One region of the Neorhizobium sp. NPDC001467 genome, then DNA from elsewhere that is predicted to be linked to it. Evidence: predicted binding sites of a transcription regulator. Region 1 holds the regulator's gene; each other region holds the start of a gene.

Region 1 (7,861 bases):
CTGGAGCGGACGGTATTCACTTGGCGCAGCACGATTGCAGACCGCATCCGACAGACCGTGCCGGGAGATGCCGGCGCCTTTGCGGCGGCCATCGTCACCGACGAGCGGCGTGCCATTTCGGCTGAGACCACCGAGGCGCTGCGCCTGTCGGGTCTTGCCCATATCGTTGCGATCTCGGGTCTGAACATGGCGCTGGCGGCCGGTATCTTCTTCGTTGGCCTGCGCAGTCTGTTCGGCCTCATGCCGGCGTTTGCGCAGGCGTTCCCCGTCAAGAAACTGGCAGCGGCAGCCGCGCTTGTGATGGCGACCGGCTATTATCTCATCTCCGGCTTCGGCGTGTCGGCCGAGCGCGCCTATATCATGATGGCAATCATGCTGATCGCCGTCTTTTTCGACAGGCCTGCGATCAGCATGCGCAATGTGGCGCTTTCGGCTCTCATCGTTCTCGCACTGTCGCCCTCCGAGATCCTGGGCCCCAGCTTCCAGATGTCGTTTGCGGCAACCGTTGCGCTGGTCGCCGGCTATTCCGCCTGGAGCCGAGGGCGCGCCGATGACGACGACCCGCCCTGGCGCCCGGCGGCGTTGAAACCGGTATTTGCGGTCGGCAGCCTGTTTGCCGGCGTCTTTGTGACCTCGCTGATCGGCGCCCTGTCGACCGCGATCTTCTCGATCGACCATTTCCACCGCGTCGCCACTTATGGGCTGGCCGCCAATCTGGCGGCCATGCCGTTCGTCTCCTTCGTGGTCATGCCATTCGGCCTTATCGCAATGCTGTTGATGCCGGTCGGGCTGGATGGGCCGTTCCTGCAGGTGATGGGAACGGGGCTCGACGGTGTCATCATCATTGCCAAGACGGTCGCCGGCTGGGGTGGCGATGTCTCCGTCGGCCGCCAACCCGCGGCCTTCCTTCCGGTCGCAACGCTCGGTTTCCTGGTGCTCACCCTGCCGCGCACCCGCCTGTCCGTCATCGGGCTTCCGGTGGTTGCCGCCGCATTGTTGCTGTCGTGGCAGGCCAGGCGGGAGCCGGCGCCCGACCTCCTTGTTTCCGAGGATGCCAGCCTTGTCGCCATTCTAAATGCGGGCGAAGTGGCAGCTAGCCGCACGCGCCCACCGAACTTCATTTATGCGCAATGGAAACATGCTCTTTCCTTGCCGCAGGCCACGCCCCCGACATTGCTTGATGTCTCGGAACCAGGCGCCTCGAAGGCCGTGGCCATACAATCCCGAGCCTTTGAACCCAGGCCGCAGCGACCGACCGATGTGCGAAAGGCGCCCGCACAGGAGGCGACGCCCGGTACGAAAACGACAAACGCCGTCTCCGTTGCATCCACTGCAATGTTGACAGGAGGGAACGAACCGGGACTTAGCGTGACCTTGACAGACGGAGAAGCCGGGAACCGCGAAGCGACCGGAACGGAGGGCGCTCCTGTGACGGTGGACGTGGTCGGCACAGGAGCCGAGGCAGACATCGCGTCAAAGCCCATTGTCGGCACCAAGTCCGTGATGGCGCCAAAGCCCAGCGCGGGGGCCAAGGCGGAAGTTACGCCAACGGCGACCGGAGAGGTCAAGGATCAGTTCGGGGTAAGCGCGACGCCGAAAGCGCCAGCCACGCGTCGGCCGCCACTGACACCGGAAGAAATCACCCGTGCTCGGCAGTCGATGCAAAAGGCACTCGCTACCGGAGCAAACGCCTTTACCTGCGCCGGGCGCTCATGGTGCGTAGCGCATCCGCCCAATGGTCCGACAATTGCCGTAGTGGAGGATGCGCGATTTGCCGGAGCGGCCTGCGATGTGGCGCAGGTCGTCATCGCTGCGCGTGCCCGTTACCCACGCTGCCGATCCGGCGCAATGATGATCAATGGTGAGGCGCTGAGACGCACAGGCGCGCTCGAAATTCGTTTCAACCGATCCGCCGATCCGCGCGGATGGTCCGTGGCTGCGGCCAAAGCCGGTGCGGCCCGATCATGGGACAGGCACCGCCATTATGACTGGCGACGCAACCTGTATGACGCGGGCCTGCAGGAACCGCTGCGGTCCCTCGTCGGCGCAACCGATTTCAATGATAGCGGCGAATGAGGCCGACCAGCTTTCCCTGCACCTTGACCCGTTCCTGCGGGAAAATACGCGTCTCATAGGCGGGATTGGCAGCTTCGAGTGCAATCGATGCGCCCTTGCGGCGGAACCGCTTGAGCGTCGCCTCTTCATCATCGACCAGCGCCACGACGATATCGCCCGGCGTTGCGGTATTGCCGTTGCGGATGATGACGGTGTCGCCATCCAGAATGCCGGCCTCGATCATCGAATCGCCGCGCACTTCCAGAGCATAATGCTCGCCGTTACCGAGCATTTCCGGCGGCACGGCGATTTCATGCGTCGTGTTCTGGATTGCCGAGATCGGCACACCGGCTGCGATGCGCCCCATCACCGGCACGGTGGTTGCCGACATCCGATCGTTGACGGCCGGCGGTGACGTGGCCGGCTTTACCGGTGCCACCTTGCCGAGACTGCCTTCGATGACGCTTGGTGCGAAAGGCTTGCGCGGCTGCGGCGCGCTATTATAGGCCTCCGGCAGCTTGATGACTTCCAGCGCACGGGCGCGGTTCGGCAGACGCCGGATGAAGCCGCGTTCCTCCAGCGCCGTGATCAATCGATGAATGCCCGATTTGGACGCCAGGTCCAGTGCATCCTTCATTTCGTCGAAAGACGGAGGAACGCCGGACTCCTTCATCCGTTCGTGAATAAACAGAAGCAGTTCCTGCTGTTTGCGGGTGAGCATGGCCGGGTCCTTGAATCGGAAACAAATCCAGAACAGACACTATATGTTCCATGTGTGTTCCGCAAGAGCATAAAATTGGGAGCGGCAAAGCCGTAGCTTTCTGCGCAAAGGGCGGGATGATCTATCTTGCCGTGACATGCGCGATGCTTGCTGCTAATGACGCGGTTACGAACAAGGCGACCACGACATCAGCCGTGATCCCATGCTTGGATATTTGACGTGCTTTTGAGGAGTGAACATGGCTGTCAGCGCCAAGGCCGAAGTAACCGTCGGCGAGGGGGCCAAGCAGGTCCTGTTTTCCAATAGCAAGAAGCTCTCGCTCATTGCCGGCCCCTGTCAGATGGAAAGCCGGGATCATGCTTTCATGATCGCTGGCACGCTGTCGGAACTGTGCGAAAAGCTCGGCATCGGCCTCGTTTACAAATCCTCGTTCGACAAGGCCAACCGCACCTCGATTGCCGGCAAGCGTGGCATCGGGCTGGAAAGTGCGATGGAAATCTTTGCCGATCTCAAGGCGGAATTCGGGTTTCCGGTGCTGACCGACATTCACACCGAAGAGCAATGCGAGGTCGTTGCCCGGACGGTCGATATTCTGCAGATCCCAGCCTTCCTGTCGCGTCAGACCGATCTTCTGGTCGCTGCCGCAAAGACCGGCCGCGCCATCAATGTCAAAAAGGGCCAGTTCCTGGCACCGTGGGACATGAAGAACGTACAGGCCAAGTTCACGGAAAGCGGCAATGGCAACGTCCTTTTGTGCGAGCGCGGCGCCTCGTTCGGTTACAATACGCTGGTGTCCGACATGCGCTCGCTGCCGATCATGGCGTCGCTCGGCTCGCCCGTCGTGTTCGATGCAACCCATTCCGTGCAGCAGCCGGGTGGGCAGGGCGGTTCGAGCGGGGGGCAGCGCGAATTCGTCGAAACGCTGGCGCGCGCCGCAGTGGCGGTCGGTGTTGCCGGCGTCTTCATCGAAACCCATGAGGATCCGGATAATGCACCGTCGGATGGGCCCAATATGGTGCATCTGAAGGATATGCCGAAGCTGCTTGAGAAGCTGCTGGCGCTCGATGCCATTGCCAAGGCTGCATAAGGCGCGGGGGCGGTATGTGACCCCTTGCCCCCATCCAAAGCCGACACATCCGGGCTGTAAAAGAGCCGACCTGTAATTGCCCTGTCATTGAATGTGAGCCATTTTCAGTGACCGCATGACGTCAACCTGAGGAGAGACCATTGACCGCCATTACCGATATCATTGCCCGCGAAATCCTCGACAGCCGCGGCAACGCGACCGTTGAGGTCGACGTCTATCTCGAAGACGGTACGATGGGCCGTGCCGCCGTCCCCTCGGGCGCTTCTACCGGCGCGCACGAAGCCGTCGAGCTCCGCGATGGCGGCAGCCGTTACGGCGGCAAGGGCGTGCTGAAGGCCGTGGAGGCCGTCAATACTGAAATTTTTGACGCCATTGGCGGTTTCGACGCCGAAAGCCAGATCCATGTCGACAAGACCATGATCGCGCTCGACGGCACGCCGAACAAGTCACGCCTTGGCGCCAACGCCATTCTGGGCGTCTCGCTTGCCGTCGCCAAGGCTGCCGCCGAATCGTCCGGCCTGCCGCTTTACCGCTATATTGGCGGTGCAGCCGCCCACGTCCTGCCGGTCCCGATGATGAACATCATCAATGGCGGCGCCCATGCCGACAACCCCATCGATTTCCAGGAATTCATGGTCCTGCCGGTTGGTGCGGAAACGCTGGCGGATGCCGTGCGCATCGGCTCGGAAATCTTCCATGTCCTGAAGAAGGAACTCGGCGCTCAGGGTCACAATACCAATGTTGGCGACGAAGGCGGCTTTGCGCCGGGCCTCAAGAGCGCGCCGGAAGCGCTCGATTTCATCATGAAGTCTGTCGAAAAGGCCGGCTACAAGCCGGGTGAGGACGTGTTCCTTGCCCTGGATTGCGCCTCGACCGAATTCTTCAAGAACGGCAAGTACGAGATGGAAGGCGAGGGCCGCACGCTCGAGCCGGAAGCCATGGCCGATTACCTGGCGGAACTCGCCGGTCGCTACCCGATCATCTCGATCGAGGACGGCATGGCCGAAGACGATTGGGCTGGCTGGAAGTACCTGACCGACAAGATCGGCGACAAGGTGCAACTGGTCGGAGACGATCTGTTCGTCACCAACTCGGCCCGTCTGCGCGACGGCATCAAGATGGGCACCGCAAACTCGATCCTCGTCAAGGTCAATCAGATCGGTTCGCTGACCGAAACGCTCGACGCCGTCGAGACGGCACATAAGGCGCGTTACACCGCCGTCATGTCGCACCGTTCGGGCGAGACCGAAGATTCGACCATTGCCGATCTCGCCGTCGCCACCAATTGCGGACAGATCAAGACCGGCTCGTTGTCGCGCTCGGATCGTCTGGCGAAGTACAACCAGCTGATCCGCATCGAGGAAATGCTTGGCCCGCAGGCAATCTATGCCGGCCGCTCCATCCTGAAGGGCTGATATTGCCAGGGTCGCGAGGCCCACCCGCAACCAACCGTCCCTGCATCCAGCCGTCGGAGCCCGCGCCTCAGGTCGCGGGCTTTTTCGCAGCGCGAAGCCGGCGAGACATGGTCAACGATTGCTTAAGCAAGTTCTGCGAATGTCTGTCTGATTATTGCGTGACGGGATGTCGAGACGAGCATGTGGACGAAGCAGCATAAGCCAAGAAAACTGGGCCGGTTTGTCCTTCCGGCCATCACGGTCGCTTTTCTCTCCTATTTCGGCTATCATTCGGTCCACGGCGATCTCGGGCTGATTGCCACGGAAGAATTCGAGCGCCAGCGCGTCCTGCGCGCTGACGACCTTGCCAAGCTGACGCAGAAGCGCCAGGCGCTGGAGCGTCAGGTGGCGCTGCTCAGCGACGGGTCGATGGAGCGCGACATGCTCGATGAGACGGCGCGTTACCAGCTTAACGTTTCGCGGGCGGACGAGATTGTCATTTTTCACGGCAATCCTTGACTTAACCGAATTCTAGTTAAGTCGAAAATAGTGTGTATTTACAGCGCGTTATCAATCATGTGAGCCATGCAAATATGGCATTGCTGGGGCGCGCTTTTGCCCCTATGTTACGCCTCGACACGGGGGCGCGCCTACTGGCTTAGGCGAGCCCTCATTCGATAAGCGCAGTACATAGGGAGGGATCGATGGCGCCTGCTAAAACCGCGTCCACGTCCGGCCGCAGATCCGCGGCAAAGTCTGCAAACAAATCCGTTTCCAAGGAATTCACCGGCCGCAACATGCCGGACTTCGGCAAGGACGACGAGCTTCACGCCTACCGTGAAATGCTGCTTATCCGCCGCTTCGAGGAAAAGGCCGGCCAGCTTTACGGCATGGGCTTCATCGGCGGTTTCTGCCACCTCTATATCGGCCAGGAGGCTGTCGTCGTCGGCATGCAGATGGCGCAGAAGGAGGGTGATCAAGTGATCACCGCCTATCGTGACCACGGCCACATGCTGGCCTGCGGCATGACCGCCCGTGGCGTCATGGCTGAGTTGACCGGCCGTCAGGGCGGTTATTCGCGTGGCAAGGGCGGCTCGATGCACATGTTCTCGAAGGAGAAGCATTTCTATGGCGGCCACGGCATCGTCGGCGCCCAGGTGTCGCTTGGCACCGGTCTTGCCTTCGCCAATGCCTATCGCGGCAATGACTCGGTCTCGGTCGCCTATTTCGGTGATGGCGCTGCCAACCAGGGGCAGGTCTACGAGAGCTTCAACATGGCGGCGCTGTGGAAGCTGCCGATCATATATATCGTCGAGAACAATCGCTACGCCATGGGCACTTCGACCGCGCGCGCAACGGCGCAGTCGAACTATTCGCTGCGCGGTTCCGGCTTCGGCATTCCGGGCATCCAGGTGGATGGCATGGACGTTCGCGCCGTAAAGGCCGCCGGTGAAGAAGCGCTTGCCCATTGCCGCTCCGGCAAGGGTCCGATCATTCTCGAAATGCTGACCTACCGTTACCGTGGCCATTCGATGTCCGACCCGGCCAAGTATCGCACCAAGGAAGAAGTGCAGAAGATGCGCTCCGAGCAGGACCCGATCGAACAGGTTCGCCTGCGCGTGCTGGAAAACGGCTGGGCGAGCGAGGACGAATTGAAGGCGATCGACAAGGATATCCGCGACATCGTTTCGGATTCGGCCGATTTCGCCCAGAACGACCCCGAGCCGGACGCATCCGAGCTCTATACCGACATTCTGCTCTGAGCTGCGGGGAGGAAAGAACCGATGCCTATTGATATCCTGATGCCCGCGCTTTCTCCGACCATGGAAGAAGGTACGCTGTCCAAATGGCTCAAGAACGAGGGTGATACCGTCAGGTCCGGCGACGTCATCGCCGAGATCGAGACCGACAAGGCGACCATGGAAGTGGAAGCCGTCGATGAAGGCGTGATCGGCAAGCTGCTTGTCGAGGCCGGCACCGAAAACGTCAAGGTCAACACCAAGATTGCCGTTCTGCTCGCCGAAGGTGAAAGCGCCGACGCCATCTCCGCCGATGCTGCCGCTGAAAAGCCGGCCGCGCCCAAGGCCGATGCCGACACGCCGACTGCAACCAGCAACGACGCTGGTGGCAAGGCACGCGAAGCAGCGCAAGAGCCAAGCGCCAAGACCGAGAATACCGTTCCGGCCCAGCCGAAGCTTGAAGCCGCTGCCGATCCGGATATTCCGGAAGGCACCGAAATGGTCATGACCACCGTGCGCGAAGCACTGCGTGATGCCATGGCCGAAGAAATGCGCCGTGATGGCGACGTGTTCGTCATGGGTGAAGAAGTCGCCGAATACCAGGGCGCCTACAAGATCACTCAAGGGTTGCTGCAGGAATTCGGCGACAAGCGCGTCATCGACACCCCGATCACCGAACACGGCTTTGCCGGCGTCGGCGTCGGTGCTGCGATGGCCGGCCTCAAGCCGATCGTCGAGTTCATGACCTTCAACTTCGCCATGCAGGCGATCGACCAGATCATCAACTCTGCTGCCAAGACGCTCTACATGTCCGGTGGCCAGATGGGCGCTCCGATCGTGTTCCGCGGCCCGAATGGTGCAGCTG
Region 2 (7,861 bases), on a different contig from region 1:
ACCCATAGGCAGGCCAGACGAACCCGGCCCGAACCATCATGCGGTCGCGCGTCACCTTGGCGACGATCGAGGCGGCGGCGATCGAGACGGAGCGGGCGTCGCCCTTGATAACGGCGCGGCCCTGGCAGGTCATGCCCGGCGGCACGTCGCGGCCGTCGGCAAGCACGAGAGCAGGGCGGGTGCACAGGCCCGCAACCGCCCGGCACATCGCATTGAGACTGGCGCGCAGAATGTTGCGCTCGTCGATCAGGCGCGGGCTCGACGAGGCGATCGAGACTTCCGCCGTCGCGATGATCTGGTCGAACAGGGTTTCGCGCTGTTTCAGCGTCAGCTTCTTGGAATCGTTCAGCCCGTCCGGAATATGGTCCGGATCGAGAATGACGGCAGCCGCCACGACGGGTCCCGCCAGCGGACCGCGGCCGGCCTCGTCGGTTCCGGCAATCGGCCATAGGCCGGAAAGGCGCGCAGCATCCTCCAGGCTGAAATCGGGCTTCAGCGGCAGGTCTTCGAACAGTTTGGGAGAATCGGGCGGCGTGCTTCTTTTCATGGCGGCGAAAATCGCACGCCGACCCGATCTCCTGCAAGCCCCGGCAAAACGGCGGCAACGTTACCTCGCCAAGGGGAAGGCGGGTCCGGGGCGCTCCGACAGGACCGCGGCGGCAGGTCCTGTCGAAATTCTCATCTTCTCTGCTGGCGCCTACAGCAGCGACAGCTGCACGCCCCCTCCATCGGGGCGAACGAACAGGTCGTCGCGCAGCGACAGGCCGCGACGGGCAAGTCCCAGCCGCTTGGTCGCCATCTCGAACCGGCGACCGATCTGCCAGGCATAGGGACCGGCGCCCTTCATCCGCTTGGTGAAATCGGCGTCGTAATCCTTGCCGCCGCGCATCGAGCGCACGAGGTTCATCACGTGGCGGTAGCGGTCCGGGTAATGCTGCAAAAGCCAGTCGCGAAACAGCGGGCTTACCTCCAGCGGCAGGCGCAGCAGAACGTAGCTCGCCTCGCGCGCGCCGGCCGCATGGCCCGCCTCCAGCACCCGTTCGATCTCGTGGTCGTTGAGTGCGGGAATGACCGGCGACATCAACACGCCCGTCGGAACGCCGGCCTCGGTCAGCGTTCTGATCACCTCCAGCCGGCGAGACGGCGTGGCCGCCCGCGGCTCCATCGCGCGCGCCAGCTTGCGGTCGAGCGTCGTCACCGAAATGCCGACCTTGGCGAGACCCCTTGCCGCCATCTCCGAGAGAATGTCGATGTCGCGGGTGATCAGCGATCCCTTGGTGACGATCATCACCGGATGTCCCGCCTTCTGCAGCACTTCGAGGATCTGCCGCATGATGCGCCATTCCTTCTCGATCGGCTGGTAGGGATCGGTATTGGTGCCGATCGCAATCGGCCGGACCTTGTAGTCCGGGCGGCTGAGCTCACGCTCGAGCAGCCGCGGCGCATCCGGCTTGGCAAACAGTTTGGCCTCGAAATCCAGTCCCGGCGACAGGCCCATATAGCTGTGGGTGGGGCGGGCAAAACAGTAGATGCAGCCATGCTCGCAGCCGCGATAGGGATTGATCGAACGGTCGAAGCCGATATCGGGACTGTCGTTGCGGGTAATCGCGGTGCGCGGCTTTTCAACCTGCACCTCCGTGCGAAAGGGCTCCAGTTCCTCCAGCGACTGCCAGCCGTCGTCGAAACTCTCGCGGCGCTGTTCCTCGAAACGGCCGCTCGGATTGATGCCCGCACCCCGCCCACGCCGGCGGTCGATCTCGATCCTCAGACCGGAAGCGTTCACCAGGGCATTGGCAATATCCGCCGTGTGGCCAGGTGCAAGCGCACCCTGCCTCAAGTTAGACAGCTCGTTCATCGGAATCTCCCGCAGTCGGCAATAGGCCACCGCAATGTCCAGATTGGTAACCGTAAAATGAGAACATTGCAAGAACAAAAATGCGAGATCGCGCGAGTGGTCTTTCCGGCCGCGATGCGCTAACTGTCATCCATGCTTACCGTGCTGATGGAATGCCGCGATCAGGAAATGCAACTGGCGCAGACCCTGTCTGTGCTCGTTTCGGGCGCCGTGGAAGGGTTGATCAGCGATGTCGTGGTGCTCGATCACGGCTCGCGGGATGCCTCCGCGCGGGTGGCGGATGCGGCCGGCTGCCGTTTTCATCAGGAGTGGGATATCGTCGATATCCTGGGCTCGGTGCGCGGCGAATGGCTGCTGCTATTGGAGCCGGGGGCGCGGCCGCAGCCGGGCTGGATCGACGAGCTTGGCGAACATCTGGCGATGGACCGGCAGGTGGCGAAATTCTCGCCGTCGCGCCATCATCTGCCGTCCTTCCTCAAGCGTCTCAGCCGCCGCGTGCCGCCGCTGGAATACGGGTTCGTGATGCCGAAGACAAAGGCGATGGCGGTTGCCCAACGCGGCATGCGGCTGGCGCAGCTCGTACAGCGGCAAAAAACCGTCCTTTTGGTCAGCGAAATGGTTCCGGCCTGGGCAACGCGGGGATAGCGGTGGTGACCGCCGGCTGCGCCCCCTGTCTGACACCCTTGGTGGGCCGAGAAACACCGTCGGCACAAAGGAAACCGGCGCAAAGAGGGTGGGGGGAGCGCGGCTCGGCGAGAGGCGGCGAGCATGCTTGCGCGGACCCGTCGCGTATCTGCCCGTCTGTTCCGCTTGGATTTACTTCCTACCGATCTTGAAGGGCAGACGGCTGACTCTACCACCCGTCCATCCCGTCGGCGCGCTCAGGCCTTGCCCGCGCCGCGCTTCAGATGCTCGTCCAGGCGCGGCAGGATTTCGATGAAATTGCAGGGCATGTGGCGATAGTCCAGCTGCGGTTTCAGGATCCCGTCCCAGGCATCCTTGCAGGCGCCGGGAGAGCCGGGCAGCACGAAGATATAGGTGGCATCGGCAACGCCGGCAGTGGCGCGCGACTGGATCGTCGATGTGCCGATCTTGTCGTAGGAAATCCGGTGGAAGACAGCGGAAAACCCGTCCATGCGCTTTTCGAACAGCGGCTCGATCGCTTCCGGGGTCACGTCGCGGCCGGTAAAGCCGGTGCCGCCGGTGGTGATGACGACGTCGATGGCCTCGTCCTGCGTCCACGCCTTCACCTGGGAAGCGATCGCCTGCCTGTCGTCGGGCACGATGGCGCGGGCTTTGAGCGCATGGCCGGCCTCCTCGATGCGGGCGACAAGCGTATCGCCGGACCGGTCGTCGCTCAGCGTGCGCGTGTCGGAGACGGTGAGAACCGCAATGCCGACGGGAATGAAGGGGCGGCTTTCGTCGATCCGGTTCATGCGGCATGTCTCCTTCGGGAATGGTGGCGTCGAAAGGTCAGGCTGAGATGGTGCGTGTGGCGCAGAAATACCAGTCCGGCTGTGCGGCGGCGAGCGCGTCGGCCGCCGCCCGCGCCGCTTCCAACGTTTCGAAAATGCCGAAACAGGTGGCCCCGGAACCCGACATGCGCGATAGAAGCGCGCCATGATCGGTCAGCATGTGCCGCAGCCGCGCAATCTGTGGCACAAGCGCGGTCGCTGCCGGCTCGAGATCGTTGCGCAGGCCGGCCAGACAATCGATCCAGTCGGCAAGCCGGTCGGAGGCGGGCAGCGGGCCGACAGGCGGATTGTCACGCTTTTGCAGCGCCCTGAAGATCGCCGGCGTCGCAACGCCGATCAGGGGATTGCCCAGCACCAGCGCCATGGCCGGCAGGTGCGGCAGCGGCACCATGTCCTCGCCGATGCCGCGCGCGCAAAGCGGCGTTCCGGCCAGGCACATCGGCACATCGGCGCCGAGCGACAGGGCCAGCGCCTCGGTTTCGACGGACGCTGGTTGCGCGCCCCACAGGGGCATCAAGCCGGCAAGCGCGGCCGCGGCATCCGCCGAGCCCCCACCGATACCGGATGCGACCGGAAGATTTTTTTCAAGATGAATGGCCACCGGACCGACGCCGGGGGCGCCAGCGGCCAGAAGCCGCGCGCGCAGGCCGTCGCGGGCCTTCAGCACCAGATTGTCGGCATCAGCGCCCAGCGCTTGCGCAAAACGCCCGGAGACCGAAAACCGGTCCTCTTCCGCAGCAGCGATCTCCAGCCGGTCGCCGGCCTCGCAGAAGGTGACCACGCTGTCGAGCAGATGGTAGCCATCGTCACGCCGACCGGTCACATGCAGGGCAAGATTGATCTTGGCGCGCGCCACCTTGACGATCGTCGCGCCCGGCAGGTCCTGCGATCCGGATCCCGGCGGAACGGGCGACGCCTGAAGCATTGCGGTCATGCGTCGCCTGCCGGGTCAGTTGCCAGTGCCAGTGCCAGCGCCACCGCCCGGCGCTGCAACGGGCAGGTCGAGAACCTGGCCCGGAAAGATCCGGTTCGGATTGCGGCGCAGCGAAGGATTGGCGCGGATCAGGTCCATCACGCGGTCGCCATCGCCCAGCGCGTCATTGGCGATCTTCCACAGCGTATCGCCGGCATTGACCGTGTAATTGGTGGCCTTGGGCGCGTTTTGGGTCGCGGTGGCGGGCTCGGCCGGGGTTGCAGCGTCAGGGGCGCCAGGCGCGTCGGTGCCGGGCGTCTGCGTGGATGCGGGCGCTTCGGTCGTTGCCGGTGTCTCGGGTGCGGCTGACTGGGGCGCGGGTGTTTCGGGCGCGGGTGCAGCCGGTGTCGGGTTTGCCGAAGCGGCCGGGGCAACAGGCGTCGCCTGAGCGGTTTCCATGTTGTCGGTTTCCGTCGGCGTCACGGTCGTTTCGGCGCGCTTTACCGGCTCTGCCGGCGGCAGGCCGTTTTCGATCTTTTCCTTGATCTTCGGAATTTCAGCCTCTTCCGGCTCCATGCTCAGCGCGCGCTTCCACTGGTAACCCGCTTCCAGCTTGCGGCCCACGCGCCAATAGGCATCGCCCAGATGGTCGTTGATGGCGGCATCGCCGGCGCGCAGCTGCACGGCGCGCTCCAGCTCCGTTACTGCCTCGTCGAACTGGCCGAGCCGGTAATGCGCCCAGCCGAGCGAATCGACGATGTAGCCGTCATCTGGCCGTGCATCCACGGCCTTCTTGATCATCGCCATGCCCTCGTCGAGATTACGGTTCATGTCGACGAAGGAATAGCCGAGATAATTCAGCACCTGCGGCTGTTCCGGATTGAGTTCCAGCGACTTGCGGAAGGCAGGCTCCGCCTTGTCCCACTGTTTCAGGCGCTCATAGGCAATGCCCTGCTGGAAGAAGATCGTCCAGTCGGCCGGGCGCGTAATCGGCCCGATCACCTCGACCGCCTTGTCGTAATTTTCAGCCATCGCCTGGTAGTCCTTGGCGTCGGACAGCACGCTGCCATAGGCGAGATAGCTGCGCAGGTCGGCCGGGTCGGAGGCGATCAGGTTTTTCAGGTGCTCGCGCGCCTTGTCCACGTCGCCGGTCTGGGCAAGCGTCAGGCCAAGCTGCAGCTCGGAAATGCGGCGCATCGGCGAATCGGCCGGCACCTTTTCATAAAGCGCGATCGCCTGCTGCGGCTGTTCCAGCTTCTCGGCAATGCCGCCGAGCAGGATCAGCGTGTCGGCGCTCTTCGGGTCCAGCGCATGCGACATGTGCAGATAGAGCGAAACCATTTCCTCCGCGCCCTGGCGGTTCAGCGCGCCGCCGACGGAAAACAGCACGGCGGCTGCCCCTTCGGTTGCGGTCGTCACCTGCTGGGCGGGCTTTTCGCCGGCTTCGATGCTCTGGCGCAGTGCCTTCAGCGGCGCATAATTGCTGATCAGCCGGTCACCCACGGCAATGGCGTCGAGCGCCTTTTGGCGGTTGCCCTGTGCCGCTTCCAGCCGCGCCAGCGCCATGACCGAACGCATGAACGTGTCGGGCGTCGTCGCCACGCCGTCATCATTGGTGATCGCCGCCGTCAGGCTCGAGCGGGCGGTGTTGATGTCGCCGGAGACCAGCGCCATGGCGCCCGTATGGTAATCGGTAAACACCTTGAACCAGGCCGGGCCCTTCATGCCGCGCACCAGCGACAGGGCTTCCTTGCCCTTGCCCGCGCCGACCCGTGCCCAGGCCGCCAGAAGCGTATGGGTGATGCGGTCGAGATCGTTGGCGCCCTTGTAGGTCAGCAGCTTCTCGGCCTCGGCGTATTTCTTGCCACGGATGGCATCCAGCCCGCGAACGATGGTGGTGATCCGCTCCACTGCCTCGTCGGCCTTGAGGTCCTGGGCGATCGGCAGCGCGCCGTCGAAATCGCCGCTCATCAGCAGCGACAGCATCAGCCGCTCGCGGATTTCCGTATTGGCAGGTTCCAGCGCCAGCGCCTTGCGGTAGAGCGTGATGGCATTGGCATAATCGTGATCGACATCGGCCGTGCGCGCGGCAAGGAAGGCGCCGGAAAAGGTGTTCACCTTGCCCGCATCGAAACTTTGTGCCTCTTCCGTCGCCGGCTTTTCCGCATCGGCGGCGGCCAGGGCCTGGCCACCCAGCACAAGGGCTGCGGCAAAGGCCGCGCCGGAAAGCAGACGAAGGGCGAATTGCTGCCGCATAAAGGTGCCTTTCATGAAAAGCGCAGGGCGACAGAGGGCCGCCGAAGGTGCCTTTTCCGATGATTCACGATAGAATGGCTTTTTTGAAGCAGGTCCGCAAGAATGTCGCGGGCCCTGCGCTCGTCTCGAAACGGGCCGGCCGGCCTCAGTTCACGCGCTCGATGCAGAAGTCGATGACCTCCAGAAGCGCTGATTTGTAAGCGGATTGCGGCAAGGGCGCGAGCGCGTCACGGGCGATCGTGCCATAGTGCTTCGCTCGCGCAATCGTGTCCTTCAGACCGTTGTATTTGCCGATCAGGGCAAAGGCCTTTTCGAGATTTTCCTCGGTGCTCTCGCCGTTTTCGATCGCCTGGCGCCAGAAGGCGCGCTCCTCGGTCGTGCCGCGGCGATAGGAGAGAATGACCGGAAGCGTGATCTTGCCCTCGCGGAAATCGTCGCCGACATTCTTGCCGAGTTCGGCGGCGTTGCCGCCGTAATCGAGCGCATCGTCGACCAGCTGGAAGGCGAGACCGAGATTCATGCCATAGGAGCGCAGCGCGCTGCGGGACGCCTTGTCGGTGGCGGCGATGATCGGGCCCACTTCGGCGGCCGCCGCAAACAGTGCCGCCGTCTTGGCGCGGATGACCGAGAGATAATCGTCCTCGGTGGTTTCCATGTTCTTGGCGACGGACAGCTGCAGCACCTCGCCTTCGGCGATCACGGCGGCGGCGGTGGCGAGTACGTCGAGCGCGTCCATGGAGCCGACCTCGACCATCATCTTGAAGGCCTGGCCGAGCAGGAAATCGCCGACCAGAACGCTCGCCTGGTTGCCCCAGATGGTGCGGGCGGTGGACTTGCCGCGGCGCAGGTCGCTTTCGTCGACCACGTCGTCATGCAGAAGGGTCGCCGTATGCATGAATTCGACGGAGGTCGCGAGCTTGATGTGACCTTCGCCCTCGTAACCGAACATGGCGGCGGAGGCGAGGGTGAGCATGGGCCGCAGGCGCTTGCCGCCCGACGAGATGAGGTGGTTGGCCACTTCCGGAATCATCTGGACGTCGGAGCCGGCTTTAGACAGGATCAACTGGTTGACACGCTCCATGTCGCCCTTGGTCAGATCGACGAGGGGCTTGACCGAAGCCTGTTTGTTCTTGCTCTCTTCGAGCGGAATGACGACGCCCAAGAATGCGTACTCCTGTTCAAATTTTGCCGGGGACCATAGAAAGGGGCGGCTGACCGGGCAAGGGGCAAAAGCGCCCGTATGCGCGATTTTGAGGGAAATGTGATGAAAGAACTGATCCGCACCAACGATGTCGTGCTTCTGTCCTTTGCGGAAAGCCTGATGAAGGACGCCGATATCGCCTGCATGATCGCCGATCAGTC
Region 3 (7,861 bases), on a different contig from region 1:
AGCGGCACTTCGGCGTCGTAGCGCCATGCGGACGAGTTGTCGATGACGACGCAGCCCTGGGCGCCGATCTTAGGCGACCACTTTTTCGAAATGTCGCCGCCAGCCGACATCAGGCAGATATCGGTATCGGAAAAATCATAGTGTTCGAGGTTCGAAACCTTCAGCGTCTTGTCCCCATAGGACACTTCCGTGCCCTGGCTGCGGGCTGAAGCCAGAGCGACAACTTCGTCAGCCGGAAATCCGCGCTCGGAAAGAATGTTCAGCATTTCCCGGCCAACATTGCCGGTAGCGCCTGCGACTGCGATCTTGAAACCCATGATATGCTCTCTTTCTCTTCTCTCCTCGGCAGTGAGGGGGACCGGAACTTAGCGCCGGATCCTGATCCCCGGCCAAACCGGGGAGAGAGCGGTGGGCCAGAGACGTCAGACGGTTTTCGTCGTGGTTTTGGCCATGGTTTTGGAAATAAAGAAGCCGTCTTCGGCAGCCCGTGCCGGCAGATCATAGGCAGCGATGTCGAACCGCGGATGGGCCATGGTGCTTCCTTTTCGCGGAAATTCCTTAAAAGATTTTGAGACAGAGTCAAGCGTGGCATGCGCGAACGCCGTGCGCTCCGGGACGTTGGCGGCCTTGGACCGCCTTTGACGGTCGGCAATTCGTAGCGACACCGCCCGCCTGCCCGCCCATCCTGCAGTCGTTGACCACCATCAGTAAGGGGCTACACCGTTTCCGACAGAGGCCGGGTTCGCAACCGGAAGGGGCGACGCGGTCGCGGCAGGCGTCCCGGCGTGAAGCGAAACAGTAGCCCGTAGCGCGAAAAGGCGATGGCGGTGACAAACGCAGCCCAGGCACCAAAGGCCAGTCCTGCAACGACATCACTGGGATAATGCACGCCGATGATGACGCGCGCCATGCCAAGCCACAGGCCGGCGATCAGGAAGAATACCCGGTAGCGTGGGGCCAGCAGCGCGAGCGCTGCCATCAAAGCGCCCGCGACCGTGGAATGGCCGGAAGGGAAGCTTTCGAAATGAAAATCGCCCCGAAACGGCGAAAAGCCAAGCGTCCCCCATTCTTCGTATTGCGTGGGTCGAGCGCGGCCAAGGACGACCTTCAGGATGTTGGTGATCAGGCTTGAGACGGCAACCGCGATGAAAACATACGCGGCTAAATGGGTCGTGTAGATGACCTGAAACCGTCTACGATGCGGCATGGGGCGACGCAAATATGCAAATGCACCGAGAAAAAGAAGGCCGGCAACCACGAGGATCCAGCCGGATCGGGCAAAGTCCGTCACCTTCTCACCGATCGGATAAAGCAGATTGGGCGTATGCGTGGCATAGGCGCCCATCGGCGCATCGAGAATGAAAAAGGCGATCAGGATCAGGTTGATGGCAACCAGAGCGTAAGGCCACCAGCGCGGAGAGATATGGTCTTTGCCGTGGCGTTGTCGACGCTGTCGCAATTTGGAAAAAGTCGACGTCATGCTTGCCTGTTCATCCTTGCCGTTAGGGCGTGGCAACAGGATATGGGACGCCGGCAGACAAAAGCCAACCGGGCGCATCGACGAACCGGAGAAAGCCTGACACATTTTCGTCAGGTGGGCGATAGTGCTTACGCGTCTGCCGCGAATTCCGAGAGGATTGCGTCGCCCATTTCGGAGGTGCCGACCTGTCGGCAGCCTTCTCCCATAATGTCACCGGTGCGGATGCCGCGGTCGAGGACTGCCGCAATTGCCCGTTCCAGACGATCTGCCTCGACCACCAGGTTGAACGAATAGCGCAGGCACATCGCAAACGAAGCAATCATGGCGATCGGGTTGGCGATGCCCTTGCCCGCAATATCCGGGGCCGAACCGTGGACCGGTTCGTAAAGGGCCTTGCGCTTGCCGGTCGCGGCATCGGGTGCGCCGAGCGAGGCCGACGGCAACATGCCGAGCGACCCGGTCAGCATGGCCGCGACGTCGGACAGCATGTCGCCGAACAGGTTGTCGGTGACGATGACATCGAATTGTTTGGGCGCGCGCACCAGCTGCATGCCACCGGCATCGGCCAGCATATGCTCGAGCCTGACATCCGAATAGGCGCGTTGGTGAACCTCGGTCACGACCTGGTTCCACAAGACGCCGGATTTCATGACATTGCGCTTTTCCATGGAGCAAACGGCATTGTTCCGCGTGCGGGCAAGTTCGAAAGCAACGCCAGCGATGCGTTCGATCTCGAAGGTGTCGTAAATCTGCGTATCAATGCCGCGCTTCTGGCCGTTGCCCAGATCGATGATTTCTTTCGGTTCGCCAAAATACACGCCACCGGTCAGTTCGCGAACGATGAGGATATCGAGACCCTCGACCAGTTCCGCCTTCAGCGAGGAGGCCGAAGCCAGTGCCGGGTAGCAGATGGCAGGGCGCAGGTTGGCAAACAGTTGCATGTCCTTGCGCAATCGCAAAAGCCCGGCTTCCGGGCGGACATCGTAAGGGACGCTATCCCATTTCGGACCGCCGACGGCGCCGAACAGCACCGCATCCGCTGCCATGGCCTTGGCCATGTCCTGTTCCGAAATGGCGACGCCATGCGCGTCGTAGGCGCAGCCGCCAACAAGGCCCTCGTCGAGAACGAAGCCGGTGCCCATCGTGTCATTCATGTGGGCGATGATCTTTCGAACCTCGCTCATGGCCTCGGGGCCGATGCCGTCGCCTGGAAGAAGGAAGATGGTATTGGACATGATGTTTCCTCGCACTCGCAGGCTCATCCTTCGACCTCGCGATCTGCGAGGTCTGGGGTCCGGCCCAAGCCTGCCAGGGCGAGCCGGATAAGGTTTTTGTCAGATTTGGTGACAGGCGGAGCCGGCGCAGATTGCCGCTACGACAGGACGCCACGCCTTCATCAAAGCCACGGACGTTCAGACTGCATGCGGTTTTCGAAACTGCCGATGCTGGCGTCGTTCTTCAGGGTCGTACCGATGTCATCCAGTCCCTCAAGCATGATATGCTTGCGCGCCGGATCGATGTCGAAGGTGATGGTGCCGCCATCCGGGCCGGAAATCGTCTGCGCTTCCAGGTCGATCGACAGGACCGCATTTGCGCCGCGGGAGGCATCGTCCATCAGCTTGTCGAGATTGTCTTTGGAAACGACGATTGGCAGAATGCCGTTCTTGAAACAATTGTTGTAGAAAATGTCGGCAAAGGATGTCGAGATCACGCAGCGGATGCCGAAATCGAGCAGCGCCCATGGCGCGTGTTCACGCGAGGAGCCGCAGCCGAAATTGTCGCCAGCCACGATGATGCTGGCATTCTGGTAAGCCGGCTTATTAAGCACGAAATCCGGGTTCGGGCTGCCGTCCTCATTATAACGCGCTTCCGCAAAAAGTCCCCTGCCAAGACCAGTCCGTTTGATCGTCTTCAGGTAATCCTTCGGAATAATCATGTCGGTGTCGATATTGACGACCGGCAGCGGCGCGGCAACGCCGGTCAGGGTGGTGAACTTTTCCATGGCAAGCCTTCGTGGTCTTGTGCGCAGAGCTTACGCCAATAGAGCAAAACCGCACCAATTTGAAGGTCTGATCGTCTTTAACCGGTACGGTGGCCGGCGACCGATATTACAGGTCGATGATCGTTCCGCGACCGTCGTTCCAGATGCGCAGCTCTTTCGTCTTCCCGTTTCCGGTACGCACGGGCACGGGTTTCAGGCGCGCCGAAAGCAGGCGCAGAGCAGTGAAGATCATCAGCATGCCTGCAAAGGCGATTGTCACAGATGCGGTCAGAACCGTGACAAGCGCGATCACGGCAACGGCTGACAACGCAAGAAAAAAGGCGCGAATGTTTTGCATGATGGTCCCTTTCGATAAAAGGCAATGTGTGACTTGCGCACCCTGCTTGCAAGGGGCGCCTGCCCCGTCAGGGCTTAAGCGCCATCACGATATTGCGCGCAGCGTCAAAGCTTGGCACAAAGCGTCATGTCCCATCCGCTTGAAATTCCCCGGTTGCGCCGATCCGTTCTCAGTGTTCCCGCTATCAATCAACGTGCTCTGGAAAAGACCCATGCGCTTGATTGTGATGTGGTGATTTTCGATCTCGAAGATTCGGTCGCGGTGGAAAAAAAGGCGGAGGCCCGCGATAACCTTCGCCGTTTCTTCAAGCACACTCCACTAAGCGGGCGCGAAACCGTCATTCGGATAAACGCACTCGATTCCGATTTCGTCGCGGACGATCTCGAACTTGTGCACGCGCTTGCTCCCGATGTCGTCGCCTTGCCCAAGGTGAATGATGCTTCCTGTATCAAGCGGCTCGAGGCGCAGCTCGATGGCGCTTCTTTGCAGACGCGCATCTGGGCGATGATGGAAACCGCATGCGGCATCACCAATTCAATAGAGATCGCCAAATCTGGAAAAAGCGCCGATGGCAGGCTCGATTGTTTCGTCATAGGGTTGAACGATCTTCGCAAGGATACCGGCGTGCCGGCCCGGCCGGGCCGTGCCTATCTTGTGCCCTGGATGATGCAGGTGGTTCTGGCCGCCCGTGCCCATGGACTGGGGGTCATCGACAGCGTCTTTAACGATTTCCGCGATCGTCAGGCCCTGGAAGAGGAATGCGTGCAGGGCCGCGATATGGGCTTTGACGGCAAGATGCTGATCCACCCGGATCAGGTCGAGATTGCCAACCACGTTTTCGGACCATCGCCGGAAGCGATAGAGGAGGCAAAGGCAGTCATTGCCGCTTTCTCGAGGCCGGAAGCCAGGGATCTCAATGTCGTTACCATGGATGGCCACATGGTCGAACGCCTGCATCTCGAACAGGCGGAAAAGCTGGTCGCACAGATAAGCCTTATCGAAAAACGAGGAAAACCCGCATGAAACTTTACCGTCTGCTCACCGGACCCGATGATGCTGCCTTTTGTCACCGTGTAACCCTGGCCCTGAACAAGGGGTGGGAGCTGGCAGGCTCGCCGGCCTATGCGTTCAATGCCAAGACGGGCGAAATGCAATGCGCCCAGCCTGTCACCAAGACGGTAGAAGGCAAGGACTACCATCCGGACATGAAGCTCGGCGAACAGTAAGCGTCGTTTGGTCTCAGCGTCCGGCGACGGCTGCATCGGCACTGGCTTCGATACGTTCCATATCGTCGTCGCTGAGACCGAAATGATGTCCGATTTCGTGGATCAGGACATGGGTGATGATGTCACCCAGCGTTTCCTCGTTTTCAGCCCAATAGTCCAGGATCGGACGGCGATAGAGCCTGATCCGGTTGGGGAGTTCACCGGTTTCCACCGTGAAACGTTCCGAGATGCCGCGACCTTCGAACAGGCCTAGCAGATCGAAAGGGGTCTCCAGCGCCATGTCCTCGAACACGTCGTCGTCTGGAAAATCCTCGATTTCGATCGTCAAATTCTGGGTCAGCGCCCTGAATTCCTCGGGCAGGAGCCCGTAAGCTTCTATCGCGAGCGATTCAAAAGCGCTGATATTGGGGGCATGGCGATCACGCCAGTCGTCTGTGCGGTCGATACGGGCCATGGGTACTCCTTATGGCCATGCATATATGCGTTTTGCAGGAATTTTTCGAGTGCGGATTCAAGGGTTCGTCCAAACATACGCTGAATCGTTTCACATCCCTGTTGACTCCTCCGGCCGGCTCTGGAATCCATAAGAACATAAAGTGAACATATCCGAATGGAGCTGACGTCATGGCTGATCAAGCTATGACGCAGGAGGCAATTTTTGCCCTGCGTGAGACCATTGCCCGCATGGAAGGCAAAGATATCCGTGCCTTCGGCACCGTGGATAACAGGGCTGAAGAAATTGCCGGTGCGATGAAAGGGCGGGAACGTCTTTGCTTTGGTATCGACAGTCTTGATCATGCGCTCGATGGCGGCCTGCCGCTCGATGGCATGGCGGAAATCCGCAGCGGCGCCATGAAGGATGCGGGCGCGGCCAGTGGCTTTGCGCTTGCCATCGCAACGCTTGTGCAAAGCCAGATCAATCCCCAGTCGACCGGCGGGCGGACGGAATCCGGTTTGCCGATTCTGTGGATTGCCGACCGTCTCGCGGTTCTGGAAGCGGGAATGCCCTATGCGCTGGGACTTGTGGATTTCGGGATCGCGCCGCAAACCTTTTTACATGCCCAGCCGCGCACGCTGGCGGATGCCTTGTGGTTGGCCGAAGCTGCGGCGGCAAGCGGCGCTTTCGCGGTAACGATTTTGGAGATCAGCGGCAATCAGAAGCATTTCGGACTGACCGAAAGCCGAAGGTTGAGCCTTCGGGCAAAGACAGCAGGGCGACCTCTTATCGTCCTGCGCCAGGCCGGAGAGGAGGAAGCGAGCAGTGCCGCCTTCCGCTTTCGGGTCGAAACCGCACCGGCGGCAAACCGGTATCTCGGTGACGGAACCCTGCTTGGCGGCAGCATTGGACATTCCGTCTTTCACCTTACTCTGGAAAGGAGCCGAAACCCGGTTCTTCTTTCCCTCTTTCTGGAATGGAATTCCCATGACCGCCGCCTCTCGAATGCCCGCGCATCAGCAAAACCTGTCTCTTCACGCCGGCTGCCAGCGCATTCTGGCACTCGCCTTCCCGCGTTTGTCGATCGACCGGGTGCTGCGCAGGAAATGGGGGCACGGCTGGCGTTCCACAGGGCGTCCTGAAGCCGGACCTGTTGTCTGCGTTGCGCATGTTGATCATGCCTTGCGGCTGGTTGCCTGTGACGATGAAGCGCTGCGCCTCGGGCTTCGATCGGGGCAGGGCTTGGCCGAGGCGCGGGCCATCTGCCCCGATGTCTTCGTTATCGATGAAGACCAGGCTGCCGATCAGCGGCTTCTCGAAGGCATTGCCGACTGGTGCGATCGCTATACACCGCTTGTGGCGCTGGAAGGAAAGAATGGTCTCTTTCTCGACATTACCGGTTGCGCCCACCTGATGGGCGGCGAGGCCTCTCTTCTTGAGGATGTTCTCAAACGCCTGAGCCAGATGGGATTCGAGGTGCGGGGCGCCATTTCCTCTTCGCCTGGCCTGTCCTGGGCGGTTTGTCGGTATGGCAGTGATGGCATCGTGAGCAACGATGTCCGTGAGGCGGCTCTGTCTCCCTTGCCGGTGGCGGCTTTGAGAATAGACGCCAATACCGTCGCAGCCTTACAAAAACTCGGTCTGAAGCGGGTGGGCGATCTCATGCGGACGCCGCGTGCGCCGATTGCCCGCCGTTTTGGCGCCCAGGTTTTGTTGCGTCTGGATCAGGCCCGTGGGCATAACGAGGAAGCCATCTCTCCCCGCCGGCCGGTTGCCAGCCTTTCGGCGGAACGGCGCCTTGCCGAGCCGATCCAGTCCGAAGAAGACATCCTGTTCCTGACCCGCCAGATCGCGCAATGCCTGCTATCGGGACTGGAAGCGCGGGACGCGGGAGGGCGCCTGTTCGAACTGGTGCTTTTCCGGGTCGATGGACGGGTCTTTCGCATTTCGGCCGGCGCCTCGCGTCCCCTGCGGGATGTGGATCGCATTACCGCCTTGTTCGGCGAACGCCTGACGTCTCTGAAGGATCAGATCGAGACCGGTTTCGGTTTCGAGATCCTGCGGCTCAACGTGCTTCATCACGAACCTTTCGAAAACCTCCAGTCGGATCTGGCGGCCAGCAACCGAAAGCATCTTTCGCTTTCGACTTTCGTGGATCAGGTTTCGGCCCGTTTGGGACCGGATTGCCTTCAGACCTACCAATTGCGCGAAAGCCATATCCCCGAACGGGCCGCGCTCTTCGTACCGGCCGCCGAAACGCTGGCCTCCGGTACGCGAAAGAACGATGCCCCTGCGCTCGTTTCCCGCAGCGAAAGGCCCATCCGTCTCTTTCGCGTACCAGAGCCCTTGGAGAGTTTCGCAGCCGAAATTCCCGATGGAC
Region 4 (7,861 bases), on a different contig from region 1:
TGATCGCCTCGAGGAAGGTCAGGTTGGTGGCGACGCCGCGGATGCGGAATTCGCGCAGGGCGCGGTCCATCCGGCTGATCGCTTCCTGAGGGGTGGAGCCCGATGCCGTCACCTTCACCAGAAGCGGGTCGTAAAAGCGGGTGATGATTGCCCCGGTATAGGCCGTGCCGCCATCGAGACGGATGCCAAAACCGGCGGCAGACCGATAGGCGGTGATGCGGCCGTAATCCGGGATGAAATTCTGTTCCGGGTCCTCGGTGGTGATGCGGCATTGCAGGGCATGGCCGTTGAGACGGATATTTCCCTGCGCCGGGACGCCGGATTCCGGCGTGCCGATGGCGGCGCCTTCGAGGATGTGGATCTGCGCCTTGACGATATCGATGCCGGTGACGACTTCGGTCACGGTATGCTCGACCTGGATGCGCGGATTGACTTCGATGAAGTAGAATTTGCCGGTCTCGGCATCCATCAGATATTCGACCGTGCCGGCGCCGACATAGTTCGTGGCCTTGGCGATCTTCAGCGAATAGTTCGCCAGTTCTTGCCTTTGTGCCTCGGAGAGGTAAGGGGCCGGCGCGCGCTCGACGACTTTCTGGTTTCGGCGCTGGATGGAACAATCGCGCTCGAACAGATGAACGACATTGCCATGCGTGTCGCCGAGAATCTGGCTTTCGACATGGCGGGCGCGCTCCACCAGTTTTTCGAGATAGACCTCGTCCTTGCCGAAGGCGGCTTTCGCCTCCCGCTTGGCCTCGACAACTTCCCTTGCGAGATCCTTCGGATCACGGATGGCACGCATGCCGCGTCCGCCGCCACCCCAGGAGGCTTTCAGCATCACCGGGTAACCGATTTCCTCGGCCATTTGCGCAACCTGCGCCATATCCTCGGGCAGCGGTTCGGTGGCGGGTACGACCGGCACGCCAACCGAGATGGCAAGAGTGCGGGCCGCCACCTTGTTGCCGAGCTGGCGCATCGTGTCGGGTCGCGGGCCGATGAAGATAATGCCGGCGGCATCGCAGGCATCGACGAATTCCGGGCTTTCCGACAGGAGACCGTACCCCGGATGGATCGCATCGGCACCGGACAGTTTTGCCACCCGGATAACTTCCGGGATCGAAAGATAGCTCTCGATCGGCCCAAGGTCCTTTTCCAGATGCGGCCCGCGGCCGACCTGGTAGCTTTCATCCGCCTTGAAACGGTGCAACGAAAGCTTGTCCTCTTCCGCCCAGATGGCGACCGTTTTTATTCCGAGCTCGTTGGCGGCACGAAAAACACGGATCGCGATTTCGGATCGGTTGGCAACAAGGATTTTCGAGATCGGCAAGACTGTCTCCCATCGTACTTGCGATATGCTGCGACCGCGAGACGATCACTAATAGCCTGCCGGATCAAGTCCAATCTCTTACGCAACCGACCTCTACGGTCTCAGGAAACCAGTCCCAGCCGAAAGGCGATGGCGACGACATGCTGCCGGTTGCTGGCCTCGAATTTTTCCTGAATGGCGTTGATATACCAATCCACCGTGTGGTTCGAAATGCTCAGCGCCTTGGCGATCTCGTGTGAAGTCATGCCTTCAGCGAGAAGATGCAGAACCTCTGTCTCTCGACGGGTCAGGGTAGTCTCGACCGATTTGATCGCTTCGAAATGCGAGGCCTTTCCGGTCAATTCCAGGCTGCGCCAGAACATTTTCTTGGCGGCCGCATCGAACATCGTCATCTCGGCCGGCGACAGATCGATGAACTGGCCGCCGATGCTGACATGACCGAGAAGGCCGTTGCGACCATGGACTGGAAACGTGTAGCCGTCATTGAGGCCCGAGCGCGAGGCATCCTGCATCATCCGCTGGATACGCTTGCGGTTGGGATCGCTTCTGAACATGCTGATGGCCTCGCGCCAGCGAAACGGGCGTTGTGCCACGGCCAGCATGCGAATGGTGGGATCGACGAGACCGAATTTCTTGGCCGCATAGGTTTCCTGCCAGCCTTCCGGCCAGCGCCCCCATAGAACGGTACTTTCGAGATAGCCGAGCGTCTGGGATTTCATCCAGATGCCGTAATAGCTGAAACCGTAATTCTTCAGCACCGCCTCGAATTCCGCCGCCAGTTCTGTCTGGTTTTTTGCCTCTTGGGCCAAGACCAAAAATTGTAAAATCGAGTGAACTGTCACTCTAGCCCCCCGGCAACAGATAAAATCGCACGCTTGTTCTCAGACAATTCCGCCTCGCTGACCATCTCGCAATCCATAGTCAGATCGGTTTCTTAGCAATGGTTAAGGATAGAGCGCGAAATCTTGCATTCTAATAAGAGCATGAATCGTATTTCTACCCTGATTGTCCACCGTAAAATCCGATCGCGGTTAAGGCCCGAGGAACAAACGAGGAATACGTAGAAGTAACCGATTCGTCGCCTCTTCGTTCCTATGCTGTTCCGTCCTGCTTTCCCGCTTAGGGTGTTAGCCTCGAAGAGACCATGCGGCTGCGATGCCGGAGGCTGCCGGGGAGAAACGGCTTGCGTTTGGCTAATACTATCGCCATGTGTGACGGGCGTCCGGGGATCATATGCCCGGCGACCTTGTGATTAGTGCGGACTTTTGTCTTGAACGTTCAGCCCACGATATTGAGTGGCCGCGGTGTGACTGCGGTTCTCGGACCAACCAATACCGGCAAGACGCATTTTGCGATCGAACGCATGGTGGCGCACGGATCGGGCGTCATAGGCCTGCCGCTGCGCCTTCTGGCGCGCGAGGTTTACAGCCGGCTGGTGGAAAAAGTCGGGCACCATAATGTCGCACTGGTGACCGGCGAGGAAAAGATCACGCCGCATATGGCCCGTTTCTCCGTCTGCACGGTTGAGGCCATGCCGCGCGAAACCAAGGCTGCCTTCGTCGCCATCGATGAGGTGCAACTGGCGGGCGATCTTGAGCGCGGACATATCTTCACGGATCGTCTCCTGCATCTGCGCGGCCGCGAGGAAACGCTTCTGCTTGGTGCCGCAACCATGCGGCCGATCCTGGAAAAACTGCTGCCCGGCATCACCGTTGTCGAGCGTCCGCGTCTGTCGCAGCTTTTTTACTCCGGCCAGAAGAAGATCACCCGTCTGCCGCAGCGCACCGCCATCGTCGCTTTTTCTGCCGACGAGGTTTACGCGATCGCCGAATTGATCCGTCGCCAGCGCGGTGGTGCTGCCGTCGTGCTCGGCGCGCTTTCCCCGCGCACCCGCAACGCCCAGGTCGGCCTCTACCAGTCCGGCGATGTCGAATATCTGGTAGCGACGGATGCGATCGGCATGGGTCTTAATCTCGATGTCGATCACGTCGCCTTCGCACAGGATCGAAAGTTCGACGGTTTCCAGTTCCGCAATCTCAATCCGTCGGAAATGGCGCAGATTGCCGGTCGCGCCGGCCGCCACCTGCGCGACGGCACGTTTGGCGTAACCGGCCAGGTGCAGCCTTTTGACGAGGAGCTGGTGGAACGGATCGAAAGCCACCGGTTCGACAGCGTGAAAGTGCTGCAGTGGCGCTCCAAGCAGCTCGACTTCTCTTCGCTGCGCGATCTGCGCAACAGCCTCGATGCCGCTCCCGCCGTACAGGGCCTGACGCGCGCCCTTCCCGCAACCGACAGCCAGGCGCTGGATCACCTTTCGCGATATGCCGAGATCAAGGACCTGGCGACGACGCCCCAGCGCGTCGAAACGCTGTGGGACGCCTGTGCGCTTCCCGATTACCGGCGCATCGCGCCGGCGCAGCATGCTGACCTCATTTCGACGCTTTTTTCCGATCTTGTGCGCCATGGCGCGGTCAATGAAGATTTCATGGCCGAGCAGGTGAAGAGGGCGGACCGAACCGAAGGCGAGATCGACACGCTTTCGGCGCGAATCGCCCAAATCAGGACCTGGACCTATGTTTCAAATCGTCCGGGTTGGTTGGCGCATCCGACACACTGGCAAGAAAAGACACGGGAAATCGAAGATAGGTTGTCCGACGCGCTACATGAAAGGTTGACGAAACGCTTTGTTGATCGCAGGACATCTGTGCTCATGAAGCGCCTGAGAGAGAATGCGATGCTGGAAGCAGAAATTAGTGTAAATGGCGACGTTTTCGTCGAGGGACATCACGTCGGACAACTCGCCGGTTTCCGGTTCACAGCCGTCTCCGGGACGGATGGGCCGGATGCCAAGGCTGTTCAGGCTGCTGCGCAAAAAGCATTGGCGTTGGAATTCGAAGCCCGCGCCGCGCGTCTTTACGCCAGCGGCAATGGCGACCTCGCGCTCGGGTCCGACGGTTTCGTCCGCTGGCTTGGCGATCCGGTGGCGCGCCTTGCGGAAAGCGACCACGTCATGCGTCCGCGCGTCATTCTTCTGTCCGACGAGCAACTGACCGGCGGCGCCCGCGACCATGCGGCCGCGCGTATCGAGCGCTTCGTCAATCATCACATCGCAACGGTGCTGAAGCCGCTCGACGACCTGTCGCGGGCGGAGGACCTGCAGGGTATCGCCAAGGGGTTGGCCTTCCAGATCGTCGAAAATCTCGGCGTGCTCTTCCGTCGTGACGTTGCCGACGACGTCAAGTCGCTGGATCAGGAAGGCCGTGCGTCGATGCGCCGTTATGGCGTGCGTTTCGGCGCCTATCACATTTTCATGCCGGCGCTGCTGAAGCCGGCTCCGGCTGAACTCATCACGCTGCTCTGGGCGCTCAAGAACGATGGTCTCGACAAGCCGGGTTACGGAGAACTCATTCCGGCACTCGCGGCAGGGCGCACCTCGGTCGTAGCCGACGCCTCCTATGAGCGGATGTTCTATCGTCTGGCCGGTTTCCGTTTCCTCGGCAAGCGCGCCGTGCGCATCGACATCCTTGAACGCCTCGCCGATCTCATTCGTCCGCTTCTGCAGTGGAAGCCCGGGCAGCCGCGTCCGGAAGGCGCATATGACGGCCGCCGCTTCACCACCACGACGGCAATGCTTTCCATCCTCGGCGCCACCGCCGACGATATGGAAGAAATTCTCAAGGGTCTCGGTTACCGCGCCGACGCCGTGAAGGCCGAGGAGGCTGCAGCCTTCCTCGCAGGCGAAGACAGCAAGACCGCCGACGCTGGGGCATCCGTTGCCACGGCATCCGAACCGGAAGCCGAGGCCGTCGCCGCGGAGGAAAACGCCGCCGTTTCGCCTGAAGCCGCTCCCGTCGAAACGCAGGCGGATACGGCGCAGGTGGAGGCCGGTGCCGAAGCCACTGAGCCGTCGCCGGAGGCTTCCGCCGACGTCGCTTCGGTTGCCGGCACGGAAGCGCCCGCCGATACCACGCCAACGGCCGAAACGCCTGCCGCGGAACCTCAGGCTGCAGCGGAAGAGCCGAAGCCGGTTCTCCTGTGGCGTCCGGGTGGCGGCCGCAGTGAACAACAGCGTGGCGGCCGTCCGCAGGGTGAACGCCGCGGACATGGTCAACATACCCGTGGTGGCAAAGGACAGGCGGAAGGCGGCCAACAGCGCCGCGACAACCGTCGTGGCGGCGAAGGCCGCGGCAATGAAGGTCGCAGCGAGCAGGAAGGGCGGGGTCGTGACGGTGGCAAGCCGAACCGCGGCGATCGTCGTCTCGACAATCGTGGTGGCGATCGTCCGCCGCGCGGCGAGCGTCCGGACCGAAACGACCGGAACGAGCGGCATAAGTCGTCGCAGCAGCCGGCCCGGTTCGAGGCCCGTCCTCCTCGCAAGGAAAAGCCGCTGGACCCGGATTCGCCTTTCGCAAAGCTGGCTGCTCTCAAGGAGCAGCTGAAGAAGTGACGCCATGAGTGAAAAGCCAGGCGGAGATCTGCGTCAACGCATCGACAAATGGCTTTTCTTCACGCGCATGGCCAAGTCGCGGTCGTTGGCGCAGGCTCTGCTCAGCGCAGGACATGTGCGCGTCAACGGTCTTGCGATCCGTAAGCCCAGTTTTGACGTCAAGGTCGGCGACAGGGTCGAGCTGACACTGGAGCGGCGGGATGTCATTCTCGTCGTGAGGGGTGCCGGACAGCGCCGGGGTCCTTACGAGGAAGCCAAGGAACTTTACCAGGATCTGACGCCGCCGCGTGAAGTCACGGAGCGGCTGTCGGCGTTTGAGCAGGCGCAGCGCGCGCCCGGCAGCGGCCGTCCGACCAAAAAGGAGCGTCGGGAAACGGACAGGCTGTTTCCCGACATCGGGGGATCCGAAGGCGATTGGCCCAACGATTAGAATAAGCCGCTGCTCGGCGCCACGTTTTTGGAAAGCTTTATCCTTGCTAACCCGCCGCAAAGGCTTTACCTGACGTTCGAAACAGCCGGATAGCCCGCCTCTGTCGTTCCAGCGGTCGCGTTGTCCTCGTCCGGCCCCAGGGCCCGACCATTGCCGATATCGGGTTCCTGACCAACGCATTGATCTGGAGTGCCTCATGACTTACGTCGTGACCGATAACTGCATTCGCTGCAAATATACCGACTGCGTCGAAGTCTGCCCGGTCGATTGCTTTTATGAAGGCGAGAACTTTCTTGTCATTCATCCCGACGAGTGCATCGACTGCGGCGTCTGCGAGCCGGAATGTCCTGCCGAAGCGATCAAGCCGGATACCGAGCCTGGCCTCGACAAGTGGCTCAAGGTGAATGCCGAGTATGCGCAGGTCTGGCCCAATATCACCATCAAGCGTGATGCTATGCCGGAAGCCAAGGAAATGGACGGCGTTGCCGACAAGTTCGAACAGTTCTTTTCGGCGGAGCCGGGCTCCGGCGACTGAGGGCGGGAACGCGCGCGTCTCCGGCGCGCGTGCCGTCGTTGAGGCCTGAACGGGGACACGCTTACGTCCACCGCCGGACCCTCGTGGGGTGATTCGGCGTTGTTTCTGCGCAACGATAAAGCAAATCGTTGATTTCCGCGTATTTTTGTGGTAGACATCCAATACTGTTCCACAAAGCGGCATGCGTGTGCCCTGAAAACATCACGAAAATAGCACGTCCCCTTCGCGCGATCCCGTGAGTTGCCCTCAAGTCCGGGTGTCGATCGCAGATGTGTTCCTGTTGTTTTTTGGCGCGCGCTTCGAGCGGACCAGTAATGGAGTCACCCGACGGTTCCCCCGTCTCATCCGGGCCTGACTGACCCGGCCCTGGCAAAAATGCCGGGAGCGTAACAGGGAGTGTATTGTAAGAATGACGACCCAGCAGAAAAAATCTTCAGCGCGCCACGGCTTCAAGACTGGTGAATCCATTGTCTATCCGGCGCATGGAGTGGGCACGATATCCGCAATCGAGGAGCAGGAAGTGGCGGGCATGAAGCTCGAACTTTTCGTCATCGATTTCGAGAAGGACAAGATGCGCCTCAAGGTGCCGGTCGCCAAGGCCGTCAGTATCGGCATGCGCAAGCTTTCCGAAACGGACTTCGTCGAACGTGCCTTGAAGGTCGTTCAGGGCAAGGCTCGCGTCAAGCGCACCATGTGGTCGCGTCGCGCCCAGGAATATGATGCGAAGATCAATTCCGGCGACCTGATCTCGATTGCGGAAGTTGTCCGCGATCTTTATCGCGCTGAAAATCAGCCGGAACAGTCCTATTCGGAACGTCAGCTGTACGAAGCTGCGCTCGATCGCATGGCCCGCGAAATCGCCGCCGTCAACAAGATGTCGGATACGGAGTCCGTCCGTCTGATCGAGACCAACCTCGCCAAGGGTCCCAAGCGCGGCAAGTCCGTCGAAGAGGACGAGGCTCCGGAAGAGGAAGCGGCCTGATCAGGACGTGCTTCGCGAATTCAAAGAACCCGGCTCTGCCGGGTTTTTTTATTGGAACCAATCGCATTCCCGCGCGTTAACCCGCCGGAACGGCGCTCTGATGTCTCGTCATGGGGCCGTTTCAGCCACGGGGACGGGGTCAT

What was found. The regulator LexA, encoded in region 1, represses DNA repair genes until DNA is damaged. The targets are predictions, from matches to a motif close to TGTTCNNNNTGTGTTCNG.
Region 2: the regulator LexA is predicted to act here: its motif matches at 1,915-1,932, upstream of ACQKKX_RS19910 (glycosyl transferase).
Region 3: the regulator LexA is predicted to act here: its motif matches at 5,631-5,648, upstream of ACQKKX_RS16030 (metallopeptidase family protein).
Region 4: the regulator LexA is predicted to act here: its motif matches at 2,366-2,383, upstream of ACQKKX_RS10735 (helicase-related protein).

What each region holds. Positions count from the first base shown of each region.
Region 1 is NZ_JBNNPS010000003.1:208,158-216,018, forward strand. Features, by position in the region: gene ACQKKX_RS09490 (ComEC/Rec2 family competence protein) at 1-2,076, shown strand, start outside; gene lexA (transcriptional repressor LexA) at 2,057-2,776, opposite strand; gene kdsA (3-deoxy-8-phosphooctulonate synthase) at 3,015-3,863, shown strand; gene eno (phosphopyruvate hydratase) at 4,004-5,278, shown strand; gene ACQKKX_RS09510 (FtsB family cell division protein) at 5,459-5,776, shown strand; gene pdhA (pyruvate dehydrogenase (acetyl-transferring) E1 component subunit alpha) at 5,962-7,020, shown strand; gene ACQKKX_RS09520 (pyruvate dehydrogenase complex E1 component subunit beta) at 7,042-7,861, shown strand, end outside.
Region 2 is NZ_JBNNPS010000014.1:68,838-76,698, reverse strand. Features, by position in the region: gene ACQKKX_RS19920 (ribonuclease HII) at 1-547, opposite strand, end outside; gene ACQKKX_RS19915 (PA0069 family radical SAM protein) at 698-1,855, opposite strand; gene ACQKKX_RS19910 (glycosyl transferase) at 1,988-2,500, shown strand; gene moaB (molybdenum cofactor biosynthesis protein B) at 2,737-3,291, opposite strand; gene ACQKKX_RS19900 (4-(cytidine 5'-diphospho)-2-C-methyl-D-erythritol kinase) at 3,329-4,255, opposite strand; partial or broken gene ACQKKX_RS19895 (tetratricopeptide repeat protein) at 4,718-6,499, opposite strand; gene ACQKKX_RS19890 (polyprenyl synthetase family protein) at 6,645-7,661, opposite strand; gene ACQKKX_RS19885 (DUF2007 domain-containing protein) at 7,764-7,861, shown strand, end outside.
Region 3 is NZ_JBNNPS010000008.1:91,359-99,219, forward strand. Features, by position in the region: gene ACQKKX_RS15995 (aspartate-semialdehyde dehydrogenase) at 1-317, opposite strand, end outside; gene ACQKKX_RS16000 (phosphatase PAP2 family protein) at 716-1,480, opposite strand; gene leuB (3-isopropylmalate dehydrogenase) at 1,609-2,715, opposite strand; gene leuD (3-isopropylmalate dehydratase small subunit) at 2,877-3,482, opposite strand; gene ACQKKX_RS16015 (hypothetical protein) at 3,589-3,819, opposite strand; gene ACQKKX_RS16020 (HpcH/HpaI aldolase/citrate lyase family protein) at 3,946-4,842, shown strand; gene ACQKKX_RS16025 (DUF1737 domain-containing protein) at 4,839-5,045, shown strand; gene ACQKKX_RS16030 (metallopeptidase family protein) at 5,059-5,499, opposite strand; gene ACQKKX_RS16035 (hypothetical protein) at 5,670-6,623, shown strand; gene ACQKKX_RS16040 (Y-family DNA polymerase) at 6,574-7,861, shown strand, end outside.
Region 4 is NZ_JBNNPS010000004.1:87,078-94,938, forward strand. Features, by position in the region: gene pyc (pyruvate carboxylase) at 1-1,324, opposite strand, end outside; gene ACQKKX_RS10730 (helix-turn-helix transcriptional regulator) at 1,426-2,133, opposite strand; gene ACQKKX_RS10735 (helicase-related protein) at 2,595-5,771, shown strand; gene ACQKKX_RS10740 (RNA-binding S4 domain-containing protein) at 5,776-6,201, shown strand; gene fdxA (ferredoxin FdxA) at 6,398-6,736, shown strand; gene ACQKKX_RS10750 (CarD family transcriptional regulator) at 7,146-7,718, shown strand.